DNA from 3 places in the Georgenia wutianyii genome. Region 1 is predicted to be linked to each of the others. Evidence: riboswitches for the same ligand, from Rfam matches in the RefSeq annotation. Region 1 holds a riboswitch; each other region holds the start of a gene.
What was found. A riboswitch is a leader RNA that binds a small molecule or an ion and turns the genes downstream of it on or off. The one in region 1 is predicted to bind S-adenosylmethionine.
Positions count from the first base shown of each region.

Region 2: another riboswitch for S-adenosylmethionine. It lies ahead of FE251_RS15040 (methionine ABC transporter ATP-binding protein); the one in region 1 lies ahead of FE251_RS01865 (O-succinylhomoserine sulfhydrylase).
Region 3: another riboswitch for S-adenosylmethionine. It lies ahead of FE251_RS05465 (LLM class oxidoreductase); the one in region 1 lies ahead of FE251_RS01865 (O-succinylhomoserine sulfhydrylase).

Region 1 covers NZ_CP040899.1:395,894-399,156, reverse strand. Annotated here, with positions in the region: tRNA gene FE251_RS01875 (tRNA-Arg) at 1-1, opposite strand, end outside; gene FE251_RS01870 (SRPBCC family protein) at 96-515, shown strand; gene FE251_RS01865 (O-succinylhomoserine sulfhydrylase) at 522-1,793, opposite strand; SAM riboswitch class I at 1,798-1,882, opposite strand; gene FE251_RS01860 (hypothetical protein) at 2,095-2,997, shown strand; gene FE251_RS01855 (alpha/beta hydrolase family protein) at 2,994-3,263, shown strand, end outside.
Region 2 covers NZ_CP040899.1:3,383,698-3,386,960, reverse strand. Annotated here, with positions in the region: gene FE251_RS15050 (lysylphosphatidylglycerol synthase transmembrane domain-containing protein) at 1-67, opposite strand, end outside; gene FE251_RS15045 (CPBP family intramembrane glutamic endopeptidase) at 138-911, opposite strand; SAM riboswitch class I at 1,041-1,126, shown strand; gene FE251_RS15040 (methionine ABC transporter ATP-binding protein) at 1,137-2,117, shown strand; gene FE251_RS15035 (methionine ABC transporter permease) at 2,114-2,791, shown strand; gene FE251_RS15030 (MetQ/NlpA family ABC transporter substrate-binding protein) at 2,815-3,263, shown strand, end outside.
Region 3 covers NZ_CP040899.1:1,220,811-1,224,073, forward strand. Annotated here, with positions in the region: gene FE251_RS05460 (iron ABC transporter ATP-binding protein) at 1-651, shown strand, start outside; SAM riboswitch class IV at 983-1,108, shown strand; gene FE251_RS05465 (LLM class oxidoreductase) at 1,383-2,351, shown strand; gene FE251_RS05470 (universal stress protein) at 2,456-3,263, shown strand, end outside.

The sequences.
Region 1 (3,263 bases):
CGGGGCACGGGCTAGCCTACCCGCGCCCGGGCGCGGGCACGTCATGCGGGCACCACCCCGGGCTGCGGACGCCCGCGCCCACTACAGTCCCGGCCATGGCCTCGCGCGTGCTCGACGTCCCGCCCGACCGCGCGTTCCGGCTCGTCGCCACGCTCGGCCGGCACGACCGGTGGATCCCGCTCACCCACGTCGCGGCGCCCCCGGGCCCGGCCCGGACCGGCGACGTCGTCCTCGCGCGCACCGCGGGGGTGTTCGTCGACCGGATGCAGGTCGCGCGCGCCGACCCACCCCACGAGCTCGTCCTGCGCAAGCTCGGGCCCGTGCTCCTGGGGACCTCGACGATCACCGTGTCCCCCGCCGCGGGCGGCCGGTCACGCGTGACGTGGACCTACGACGCCCACCTGCGTGGCCCCGTGCCCGCCCCCGGCGTGCTCAACCCCGTGCTCGAGGCGATGGCGGCCGTGGCGATGTGGCGGATGGCCCGCTGGGTGCGGCGCACCCGGCCGGCCGGCTGACCCGCCTCAGGCCGCCGGCCGGCGCACGGCGCGCACCGCGGCGAGCGCCTGGTCGAGGTCGGCGCGCAGGTCGGCGACCTCCTCCAGCCCCACCGACAGCCGCACGGTCGCGTCGCTGATCCCCACCCGGGCACGCCCGTCGGGACCGAGCCGCCGGTGCGTCGTCGTCGCCGGGTGGGTGACCAGCGACTTCGTGTCCCCGAGGTTGTTGGAGATGAGCACGAGTCGCAGGGCGTCGAGGAACGCGAACGCCTCGGCCCGGCCCGCCGGACGGCCGTCGACGACGAGGTCGAACGTCACCACCGTGCCGCCGCCGCTCATCTGGGCGCGGGCGAGCGCCGCCTGCGGGTGGGAGTCGAGGAAGGGGTAGTGGACGCGGCCGATGCCGGGCCGGGTCTCCAGCCACCGGGCGAGCTCGAGGGCCGCGGCGCTCTGCGCGCGCACCCGCAGCGGCAGCGTCTCCAGGCCCTTGAGCAGCACCCACGCGTTGAACGGGCTGAGCGTGGGCCCGGTGTTGCGCAGCACGAGCCGCAGCGGCCCGTGGACGAACTCGCGGCTGCCGAGCACCGCGCCCCCCATCGTCCGACCCTGCCCGTCGATGTGCTTGGTCGCCGAGTAGACGACGACGTCGGCGCCCTGGGGCAGCACCCGCTGGAGCACCGGGGTGGCCAGGACGTTGTCGACGACGACCGTCGCTCCCGCGGCGTGGGCGAGCGCGCTCACCGCGGCGACGTCGACGACGTCCTGCATCGGATTGGACGGTGTCTCGAAGAAGACGACGTCGGCCGGCGTGGCCAGGGCCCGCCGCCAGTCGGCGAGGTCGTGGGCGTCGACGTAGTCGGTGACCACGCCCCAGCGGGCGAGGAGGTCCTCGAAGACCGTCACGGTCGAGCCGAACAGGGCGCGGCCGGCGACGATGCGCGACCCGCTGCGCACGAGGGCGGCGAGGGTGGAGAAGACCGCGGACATGCCCGAGGCGGTCGCCAGGCACGCCTCGGCCCCCTCCAGTGCGCGCAGCCGCTCCTCGAACGTCGAGACCGTCGGGTTCTCGTAGCGCGCGTAGGTGAACCGGTCGAGGGTGCCTTCGAAGGCCGCCTCGGCGTCCGCGGCGCCGTCGTAGACGAAGCCCTGGGTGAGGAACAGCGCCTCCGAGGTCTCCTGGAAGCCGGTGCGCGCGTGCCCGGCGTGGACGGCGCGCGTCGCCGGTCCCCAGGCCGGGTCGGGGTCCGGGTAGCCGCCGGGGCCGGGACAGGCGGGGCGGGCGGGGTCGGTGGCCATGGCTCCTCCATCGTTCCTGGCGGGAGCACCCGTGGACCGGGTTGCTGCAGCGTCGTCGAGCCAGGTCTCTCGGCTGCTCTGGATGGGTCGACCCGATGCTAGCCAGAGGGCCGGGGCGGGCGCGGGCGGCCACCTGGCCGGTCCCACCAGGTGGACCGAGAAGGGCGACAGCCCGGCCTCCGTGGGACGGGGTGGCGCGCGGCATGGGCAGTTCTCCCCATGGTCAGGGCCGCACCCCCGAGGCGAGGATGACCGCGGGGGCACCGGCGCCCCGTGCGGCCCGGTGAGAAAGGTGGTCGCCATGTCTGCACAGACCGTCCAGCGCGCTCGGCGCCAGGCGCACAGCAAGGTTGCGCGCTTCCGGCTCGACGTCGCGGAGTGGACCGTGCTGCGCTCCGCGCTGCTCTCCCACGCCCCCGGCGCCGGCACGCCGGCCGGGTTCGAGCCCGAGTCCTTCGGCCTGGACCCCGACACCCCGCTCACCGACGAGCAGCGGGCGCGCGCCTGGGCAGGCCTCCAGCTGCGCGGCCTGGCCAGCCACGTCCCGGCGGAGGACACCGTCACCGCCCTCACCCCGCCGTGCGTCCTCGGCATGCTCCAGCTCCTGGAGTCCGAGGTGCGGGTCGACGTCGCCTCCTGGGCCGGTGACGTCGTCGTCAACCAGGCCGTCGCGTGGAGCGCCGGCCGCACGGCAGCCCTGTCCCGCCGCCGCCGGCAGGCGGGGGTCACCGGCGGTGAGGCGGTGCTCGAGCAGGAGCCCGTCGTCGAGGTCTCGCTCTCCGCGGCCGGTGGCCTGCTCAACGAGGTCGTGCGGGCGCTGCCCGGCCCGACCGCCTCCTTCGGCCCCGAGCACCGCTCGCCCGTGCGCGTGGGCTGGCCCCAGTCGGCCGCGATCGCCCGGGCGATGCGTTCCGGGCGGCAGGACGTCGCCGCCCACCTCGCGGGCCTGCCGACCTCCGCCCTGTCGGTCCTCGGCTCGCTGGCCGGCGACGTCACCGGCGGCGCCTCGGTGAGCGCGGTCCGGCTGCGCGGCGCCGAGGCGCTCGCCTTCCGCGGGGTGTGGCTGTGGACCGAGGCCGACGTCGTGGAGCTCGTCGACGCCAGCTCCCACGCGGTGACCCTGCGCCGCTCGGACCTCGGCCAGGTCCGCCAGGAGCTGCTCTCCGCCCTCACCGGTCTGCTCCACGCCGAGGAGGTCCTGTGACGGAGTCCCTCACGGTCGGTGGGGGCGCGACCGGGGTTCTCGCGCGCGTCGCCGACATGCGGGCCACCGCCGACGTCCTGGACACCAAGGGCGACGTCGCCCGCAGCCTCGCCACGCAGGTCGCCGAGGTCGCGGTGCACGACGCCGTGCTCGGGTCCCAGGTCCTCTCACCGGTCACCGGAGCGCGGGTCCTCGGGGAGGTCGCCCAGGCCCAGCTCCCGCCCGAGGGGCTCATCTGGGTCGCACTGGAGTACGAGGCCGCTGCC
Region 2 (3,263 bases), 470 kb from region 1:
CCTTGCGCCGGGGCGCCTCCGGGGCGCCGGGCGCGGGCGTGCGGGTGTCGCCCGGCCGCTCCGTCATGCGCCCGATTCTAGGACGTGCGGCCTGCGCAGACGCGGGAGCCGGGTGGGCGTGGCCCTTTCCGGGCGGTTCAGGTGAGTCCGAGGGTCCGCAGCACGGACTCCGGCAGCAGCGAGTAGCCGACGAAGGCGACGACGTCGATGAGCGTGTGGGCGAGGACGAGCGGCATGGTGCGCCGTCGTCTGCGGTAGTACTCGGCGAACACGACGCCCATGGCGACGTTGGCCAGGCCCGGTCCGATGCCCTGGTAGAGGTGGTAGGAACCGCGCAGCAGCGAGCTCGCGGCGACGACCGACGCGGGGCGCCAGCCGAGCTGCTCGAGCCGCTCGATGAGGTAGCCGGCTGCGATGACCTCCTCGAGGAGCGCGTTCTTCAGCGCGGCGAGGATGAGCACCGGGACGGTCCACCAGTACTGGTCGAGCGTGGCGGCCTGCACCTCGACGGTGATGCCGAGCGCGCGGCCCAGCGCGTACACCCCGAGCCCGGGCACCCCGATGAGCGCCGCGAGGCCGACGCCGACGGCGAGGTCGCGCCAGGGGCGGGAGAACGTGAGACCGATGCGGCTGGTGGCGCGCCGTCCGGGCTCGCTGAGGAGGAAGAGCGCGAGGGCGACCGGCACGAGCGCGAACCCGATGTTGAGCAGCTGGTAGGTGAGGTCGAGGTAGGGGCGCGGGGAGCGCGAGGGGTTGAGCGCGGTGGTCTGCTGCCGCAGCGGCGCCTCGGCGGTGAGGCGGGCGATGATGTTGACGACGGCGTACACCCCGGACTGCCCGAGGGACAGGCCGAGGACGATCCACACCTCGGTCCGCAGCCGGCGGGCCGGGGCGTCGGTGCGCGGCGGCATGAAGCGGTTATAGCAGGAGGCGGGCGGGGCGGCTCGCCGGGCATCTCCGGTGGCGCCCGGATGGCAAGACGCACGTCTCGCCAGCCGGACGCACTTGCCAGGACCCGGATTCGCGATCCTACGATGTGGCCACCATCCAGAGCAGCCGAGAGACCTGGCTCGTCGACGCTGCAGCAACCCGATCCGTCGGGTGCTCCCGCCAGGACCGATGGAAGGACGTCTCTCGTGATCAGCCTGACCGACCTGCGCAAGGTCTACCGCAGCCGCGGTGGCCGCGAGGTCGTCGCGCTCGACGGCATCGACCTCCACGTCCCGCGCGGCGCGATCCACGGGATCGTCGGGGAGTCCGGGGCCGGCAAGTCGACCCTCGTCCGCTGCCTCACCGCCCTCGAGCGCCCGACCTCCGGGACCGTGAGCATCGACGGCGTCCCGCTCGCCGGCCTCGGTGAGCGGGAGCTGCGCCGCCAGCGGCGCCGCATCGGGATGGTCTTCCAGCACGTCAACCTGCTCGAGGCGCGCACGGCGGCGGCCAACGTCGCCTACCCGCTGCGGGTCGCCCGCGTGCCGCGCGAGCGTCGCGACGAGCGGGTGCGCGAGCTGCTCGAGCTCGTCGGGCTCGGCGACCGGGCCGACGCCTACCCGGCCCAGCTCTCCGGCGGCCAGAAGCAGCGCGTCGGCATCGCCCGCGCGCTGGCGGCCGAGCCCGCAGTCCTCCTGTGCGACGAGCCGACGTCGGCGCTCGACTCCGACACCACCCGCCAGATCCTCGGGCTCATCCGCGACGTCCGCGACCGGCTCGGGATCACCGTCCTCATCATCACCCACGAGATGGCCGTCGTCCGCGAGGTGTGCGACTCGGTCAGCCTCCTCGACCACGGCCGCGTCGCCGAGCACGGGCCGATCGACGTCGTCGCCGGTGACCACGGCACCCGCCTGGCCCGCGCACTCGTCCCGCTGCCTCCCGAGCCGCGCGAGGAGGGCCGCGCCACCCTCGAGCTGTCCTTCGGCGGTGAGGTGAGCACCGCCCGGGTGCTCGCCGCCGTCGCCGCGCTCGGCGAGGAGGCCGACGTCTCCGCCGGCACCATCGAGACCCTTGCCGGCACCCGGGTGGGCCGGCTGCGACTGTCCGTCCCGGTGTCCGCCGCCCTCGTCGCGCAGCGAGAGCTGCGCGCGGCCGGGGTCCACGTCGAGGAGGTGGCGCCGTGAGCTGGCTGCAGGACGCCCTCGCCAACCGGGTCATCACCGAGCAGCTGCCCGAGGCGACCCTCCAGACCCTCTACATGACGGGGCTGTCGACCGTCATCACCATCCTCCTCGGCCTGCCGCTCGGCCTCGCGCTCGTCGTCACCGCGCCCGGGGGCCTGCGCCCCGCGCCGGCGCTGAACACGGTGCTGTCCGTCGTCGTCAACGTCGGGCGCTCGATCCCGTTCATCATCCTCATGGTCGCGATCCTGCCGCTCACCCGGCTCCTCACCGGGACCACCTACGGGTGGCGGTCCGCCGTCGTCCCCCTCGCCGTCGCCGCCATCCCCTTCTTCGCCCGGCTCGTGGAGAACGCGGTGCGCGAGGTGGCCCCGGGGAAGGTCGAGGCGGCCCAGATGGTCGGTGCCTCCCGGCTCGGGATCGTCGGCGGCGTCCTCGTCCGCGAGGCACTGCCCGCGCTCGTCGGCGGCGTCACCGTCACCGTCATCACGCTCATCTCCTACTCCGCGATGGCCGGCGCGCTCGGGGCCGAGGGCCTCGGTGCGCTCGCCGTCAACCACGGCTACCAACGCTTCCAGACCGACGTCATGGTCGTGACCGTCGTCGTGATCATCGTGCTCGTCCAGCTGATCCAGATGCTCGGGGACCGGGTCGTGCGACTCGTCGACCACCGCTGAGCCCCACCGAGAGGACCCAACCCATGCGCACCACCCGACCCGTGCTGCTCGCCGCGCTCGCCGCCGTCACCACCCTCGCGCTCGCCGCCTGCGGCGACACCGCCGAGGAGGAGCCGGCCGCCGCCACCGGTGAGTCCGGCGGCATCGCGACGATCGTCATCGGTGCCAGCCCGACCCCCCACGCCGAGATCCTCGAGTTCGTCCAGGAGAACCTCGCCGAGGACGCCGGCTTCACCCTCGACATCATCGAGTACACCGACTACGTCCAGCCCAACGTCCAGCTCGCCGAGGGTGAGCTCGACGCGAACTTCTTCCAGCACCTGCCGTACTTCGAGGCCGAGGTCGCCGAGAAGGGGTACGACTTCGCCCACTTCGACGGCGTCCACATCGAGCCCTACGGCATCTACTCCGAGACGGTGACCTCGCTGGACGAGCTGCCCGACGGCGCCCAGGTCGGCGTCCCGAACGACCC
Region 3 (3,263 bases), 820 kb from region 1:
AACGGCGCCGGGAAGTCGACGCTGCTCACGATGATCGGCCGCCTCCTCGGGCTGGACGCCGGGACCATCGAGATCGCCGGCTACGACATCACGAGCACCGCCTCCAAGGACCTCGCCAAGATCGTGTCGGTGCTGCGCCAGGAGAACCACTTCGTCACCCGGCTCACCGTGCGCCAGCTCGTCGCCTTCGGCCGCTTCCCCTACTCCAAGGGCCGCCTCACCGCCGCCGACGAGGAGCTCGTCAGCCAGGCGATCGACTTCCTCGAGCTCGGCGACCTCGAGGACCGCTACCTCGACCAGCTCTCCGGTGGGCAGCGCCAGCGCGCCTACGTCGCCATGGTGCTGTGCCAGGACACCGAGTTCGTCCTCCTCGACGAGCCGCTCAACAACCTCGACATGCGCCACTCGGTCCAGATGATGCAGCACCTGCGCCGCGCCGCTGCCGAGCTGGGACGCACGATCGTCGTCGTCCTCCACGACATCAACTTCGCCAGCCACTACGCCGACCACATCTGCGCCGTCAAGGACGGGAAGATCGCGGAGTTCGGGACGTGCGAGTCGATCATGGACGACGACGTCCTCACCCGGGTCTTCGACACCCCGGTCCGGGTCATCCCCGGCCCGAACGGCCCGCTCGCCGTCTACTACTGAGGGCTCGCCGCGCGGAAGTCGGCTGTTGGAAGTCGGCTCTCGCGCGCAAGTCGGCTGTCGCGAGGTCATCACGGTGCCCGGCGGCGAGCTGGGCCGCGGCCGCGACTGCCTCTGAGCGCCACCGCGCGTGAGACCGCCGGGCGCGGGCGCGGTGTCACCCGCGCTCGGCCGTCTCACCCGCGGTCGGCCCCGGGGCGTGAGGCCGGAGGCGTCAGGCGCGGCGGCGCGGCGGTGGGCGGGGAGGACAGGGTGGGGACCCGTCGAGCCGCGTCTTGGGGGGTGAGACGGGGTGGTTGACACGCGGAACGTGGCGCGACTAGCGTCTGCGCCAGGTTCAGAGCACCAGTGCGCGCCTCGAGCGCGCTAAGCCCCGGCTTGCTGGTCGGCAACCCGCCACGTGCGGTGGGTGCCCCGGGTGATGACCTGGCCCCGCGACGAGCGCGGGGCAACGCGGCGCACCGACAGGTGCCGAGCACGAAGGAAGTACGGCGATGACCACGCACCAGAGCCCCCGGCCGATCACCAGCCGAAGCGGCGCCTCGATGTGCATGTGGGCTCGCCCCTGTATGTCCGCCTGAGACATACCCGCGATGCCTCGGCCCCGAGCCGGCGCATCACCCCTGGGCCAGCCCCGGCCGCCGGCGAGTGACACGCCGCGCGCCGGACCCGGCGGCCCAGCCCACTTCCTTCGGGCGCGTCACACGCGCCGCGAGCCGAAACGGTGACCCGTCATGTCCACTGCCTTCCTCCCCACCCGCACCACCGAGACCACCTCGACCACGGCGACCATCGCCCTCGACCTCTCCGGCCTCGGCGCCCCCGCCCACGACCGCGGCGCGGCCGCCGGGCTGCCCGCCGAGCAGGCCAACCTCGTGCGCCTCGCCTCCTACGCCCGTGCCGCGCACAAGGGCGGGGTCTCCTTCGTCACGCTCGGTGAGGACTTCCGCCTCCGGGCCGACGCCTCGCCGCGCGCCAACGCCTGGCTCGACCCCGTGATCGCCGCCCGCCGCATCAGCCCCAGCGCCGGCGGCACCGGGCTCGTCCCCAGCGTGCAGCTGGGCCGGGCGGACGCCGCCGTCGCCGCCGAGCTCGCCCAGTTCAACCGCAAGAGCGGCTCCTGGGCCGGCCTGCAGGTCTCCCGTGGGCGGGACGAGCGCGTCAGCGCGCTGCCGCAGCTCGGTGACCTGCTCGAGGACCTCATCCGCACCGCCGAGGCCCGCTCGAGCCAGCGGCCGACCGTCGTCCTGCCGCTGGAGCAGGAGGCCGAGCTGCCGGCCGTGGCCGAGCTCGCCGACGTCGTCCGGCTGCGCGAGGCGGACCTCGGGTGGGCGCGCGAGCTGCGTTTCGCCGTGCGCTCCGCGGCACGGGCCGCAGGGCGCCCGCCCGTCCGCGTCCTCGTCGACCTGCGCACCGTCATCGCAGCCGACTACGAGTCCGCCCGGGCGCGGGCCGACCTCCTCAGCGACATCGCCGGGGGCACCGGCTCCTGGGAGGGCGCGCTCGAGGCCGTCGGTACCGTCGGCGACGTCGTCACGACGATCGAGAAGTGGCTCGAGGCCGGCGCGGCGGACGGGTTCGTCGTCCTGCCCGGCTCGATCCCCGCGGACGTCACCCGCCTCATCCGGGGGATCATCCCGGCGCTGCAGGCCCGGGGCCTCGTCGCGACGTCCGGCGCCGAGGTCGGGCGCGTCCGGGACTGAGACGGCCGCGGGGTCTCGGGCGGCGCGGACCCCGCCTCACCCCTCGTGGCAGGATGGGGGCGCGGGCCCGTCCCGCCCGCGCCCGAGCCTGCGTGAGGAGTGCGATGGTCACCGAGGAGCCCCCGACCGGGAGCGTCGTCGTCGGTACCGACGGGTCGGCGAACGCCGAGCTCGCCGTCGACTGGGCGGCCCGCGAGGCCGCACGCCGCTCCGCCGGCCTCCACATCGTCTACGCCTTCCCGTGGGTGACCCACGCGCACGCCTGGGACTTCGCGCCTCCGCCCGAGGTGACCGAGACCGGTGAGCGCATCGTGTCGGCCGTCGTGGAGCGGGTGCTCGAGTCCCACCCCGGGCTCGAGGTCACCCGCGATGTGCTCGTCGAGTCCCCGGCGGAGGCGCTCGTCGAGGCGTCACGACGCGCGGTGGTCGTCGTCGTCGGCTCCGGCGGGCTGGGGGAGTCCGACGACGCGCTCATGGGGTCCGTCGCCCAGAAGGTCGCGGCCCACGCCGCCTGCGCCGTCGTCGTCGTGCGCGACGTGCCGCCCGGCGGGGACACGGCGCCCGTCGTCGTGGGCATGGACCCGGAGGAGGGGGCACCCGAGGCGATGGAGTACGCCTTCGAGGAGGCGGCCCGGCGCGGGACCGACCTCGTCGTCGTCCAGGCGAGCCAGGACGACCACGCCCTCCTCGAGGACATCCCCGTCCTCGGCGACCACTACCGCGAGGTGGCGCGACTGCACGCCGAGCACACCGCCGAGCGGCTCCAGACCTGGCGACGGCGCTTCCCCCACGTTCCCGCGGAGCTGCGCCTGGTCCACGAGCGACCGGTACGCGCCCTCGTCCACGCGGCGGCCGAGGCGAGCATCGTCGTCGTCGGCAGCCGGGGACGCGGTGGGCTCGCCGGCCTCCTCC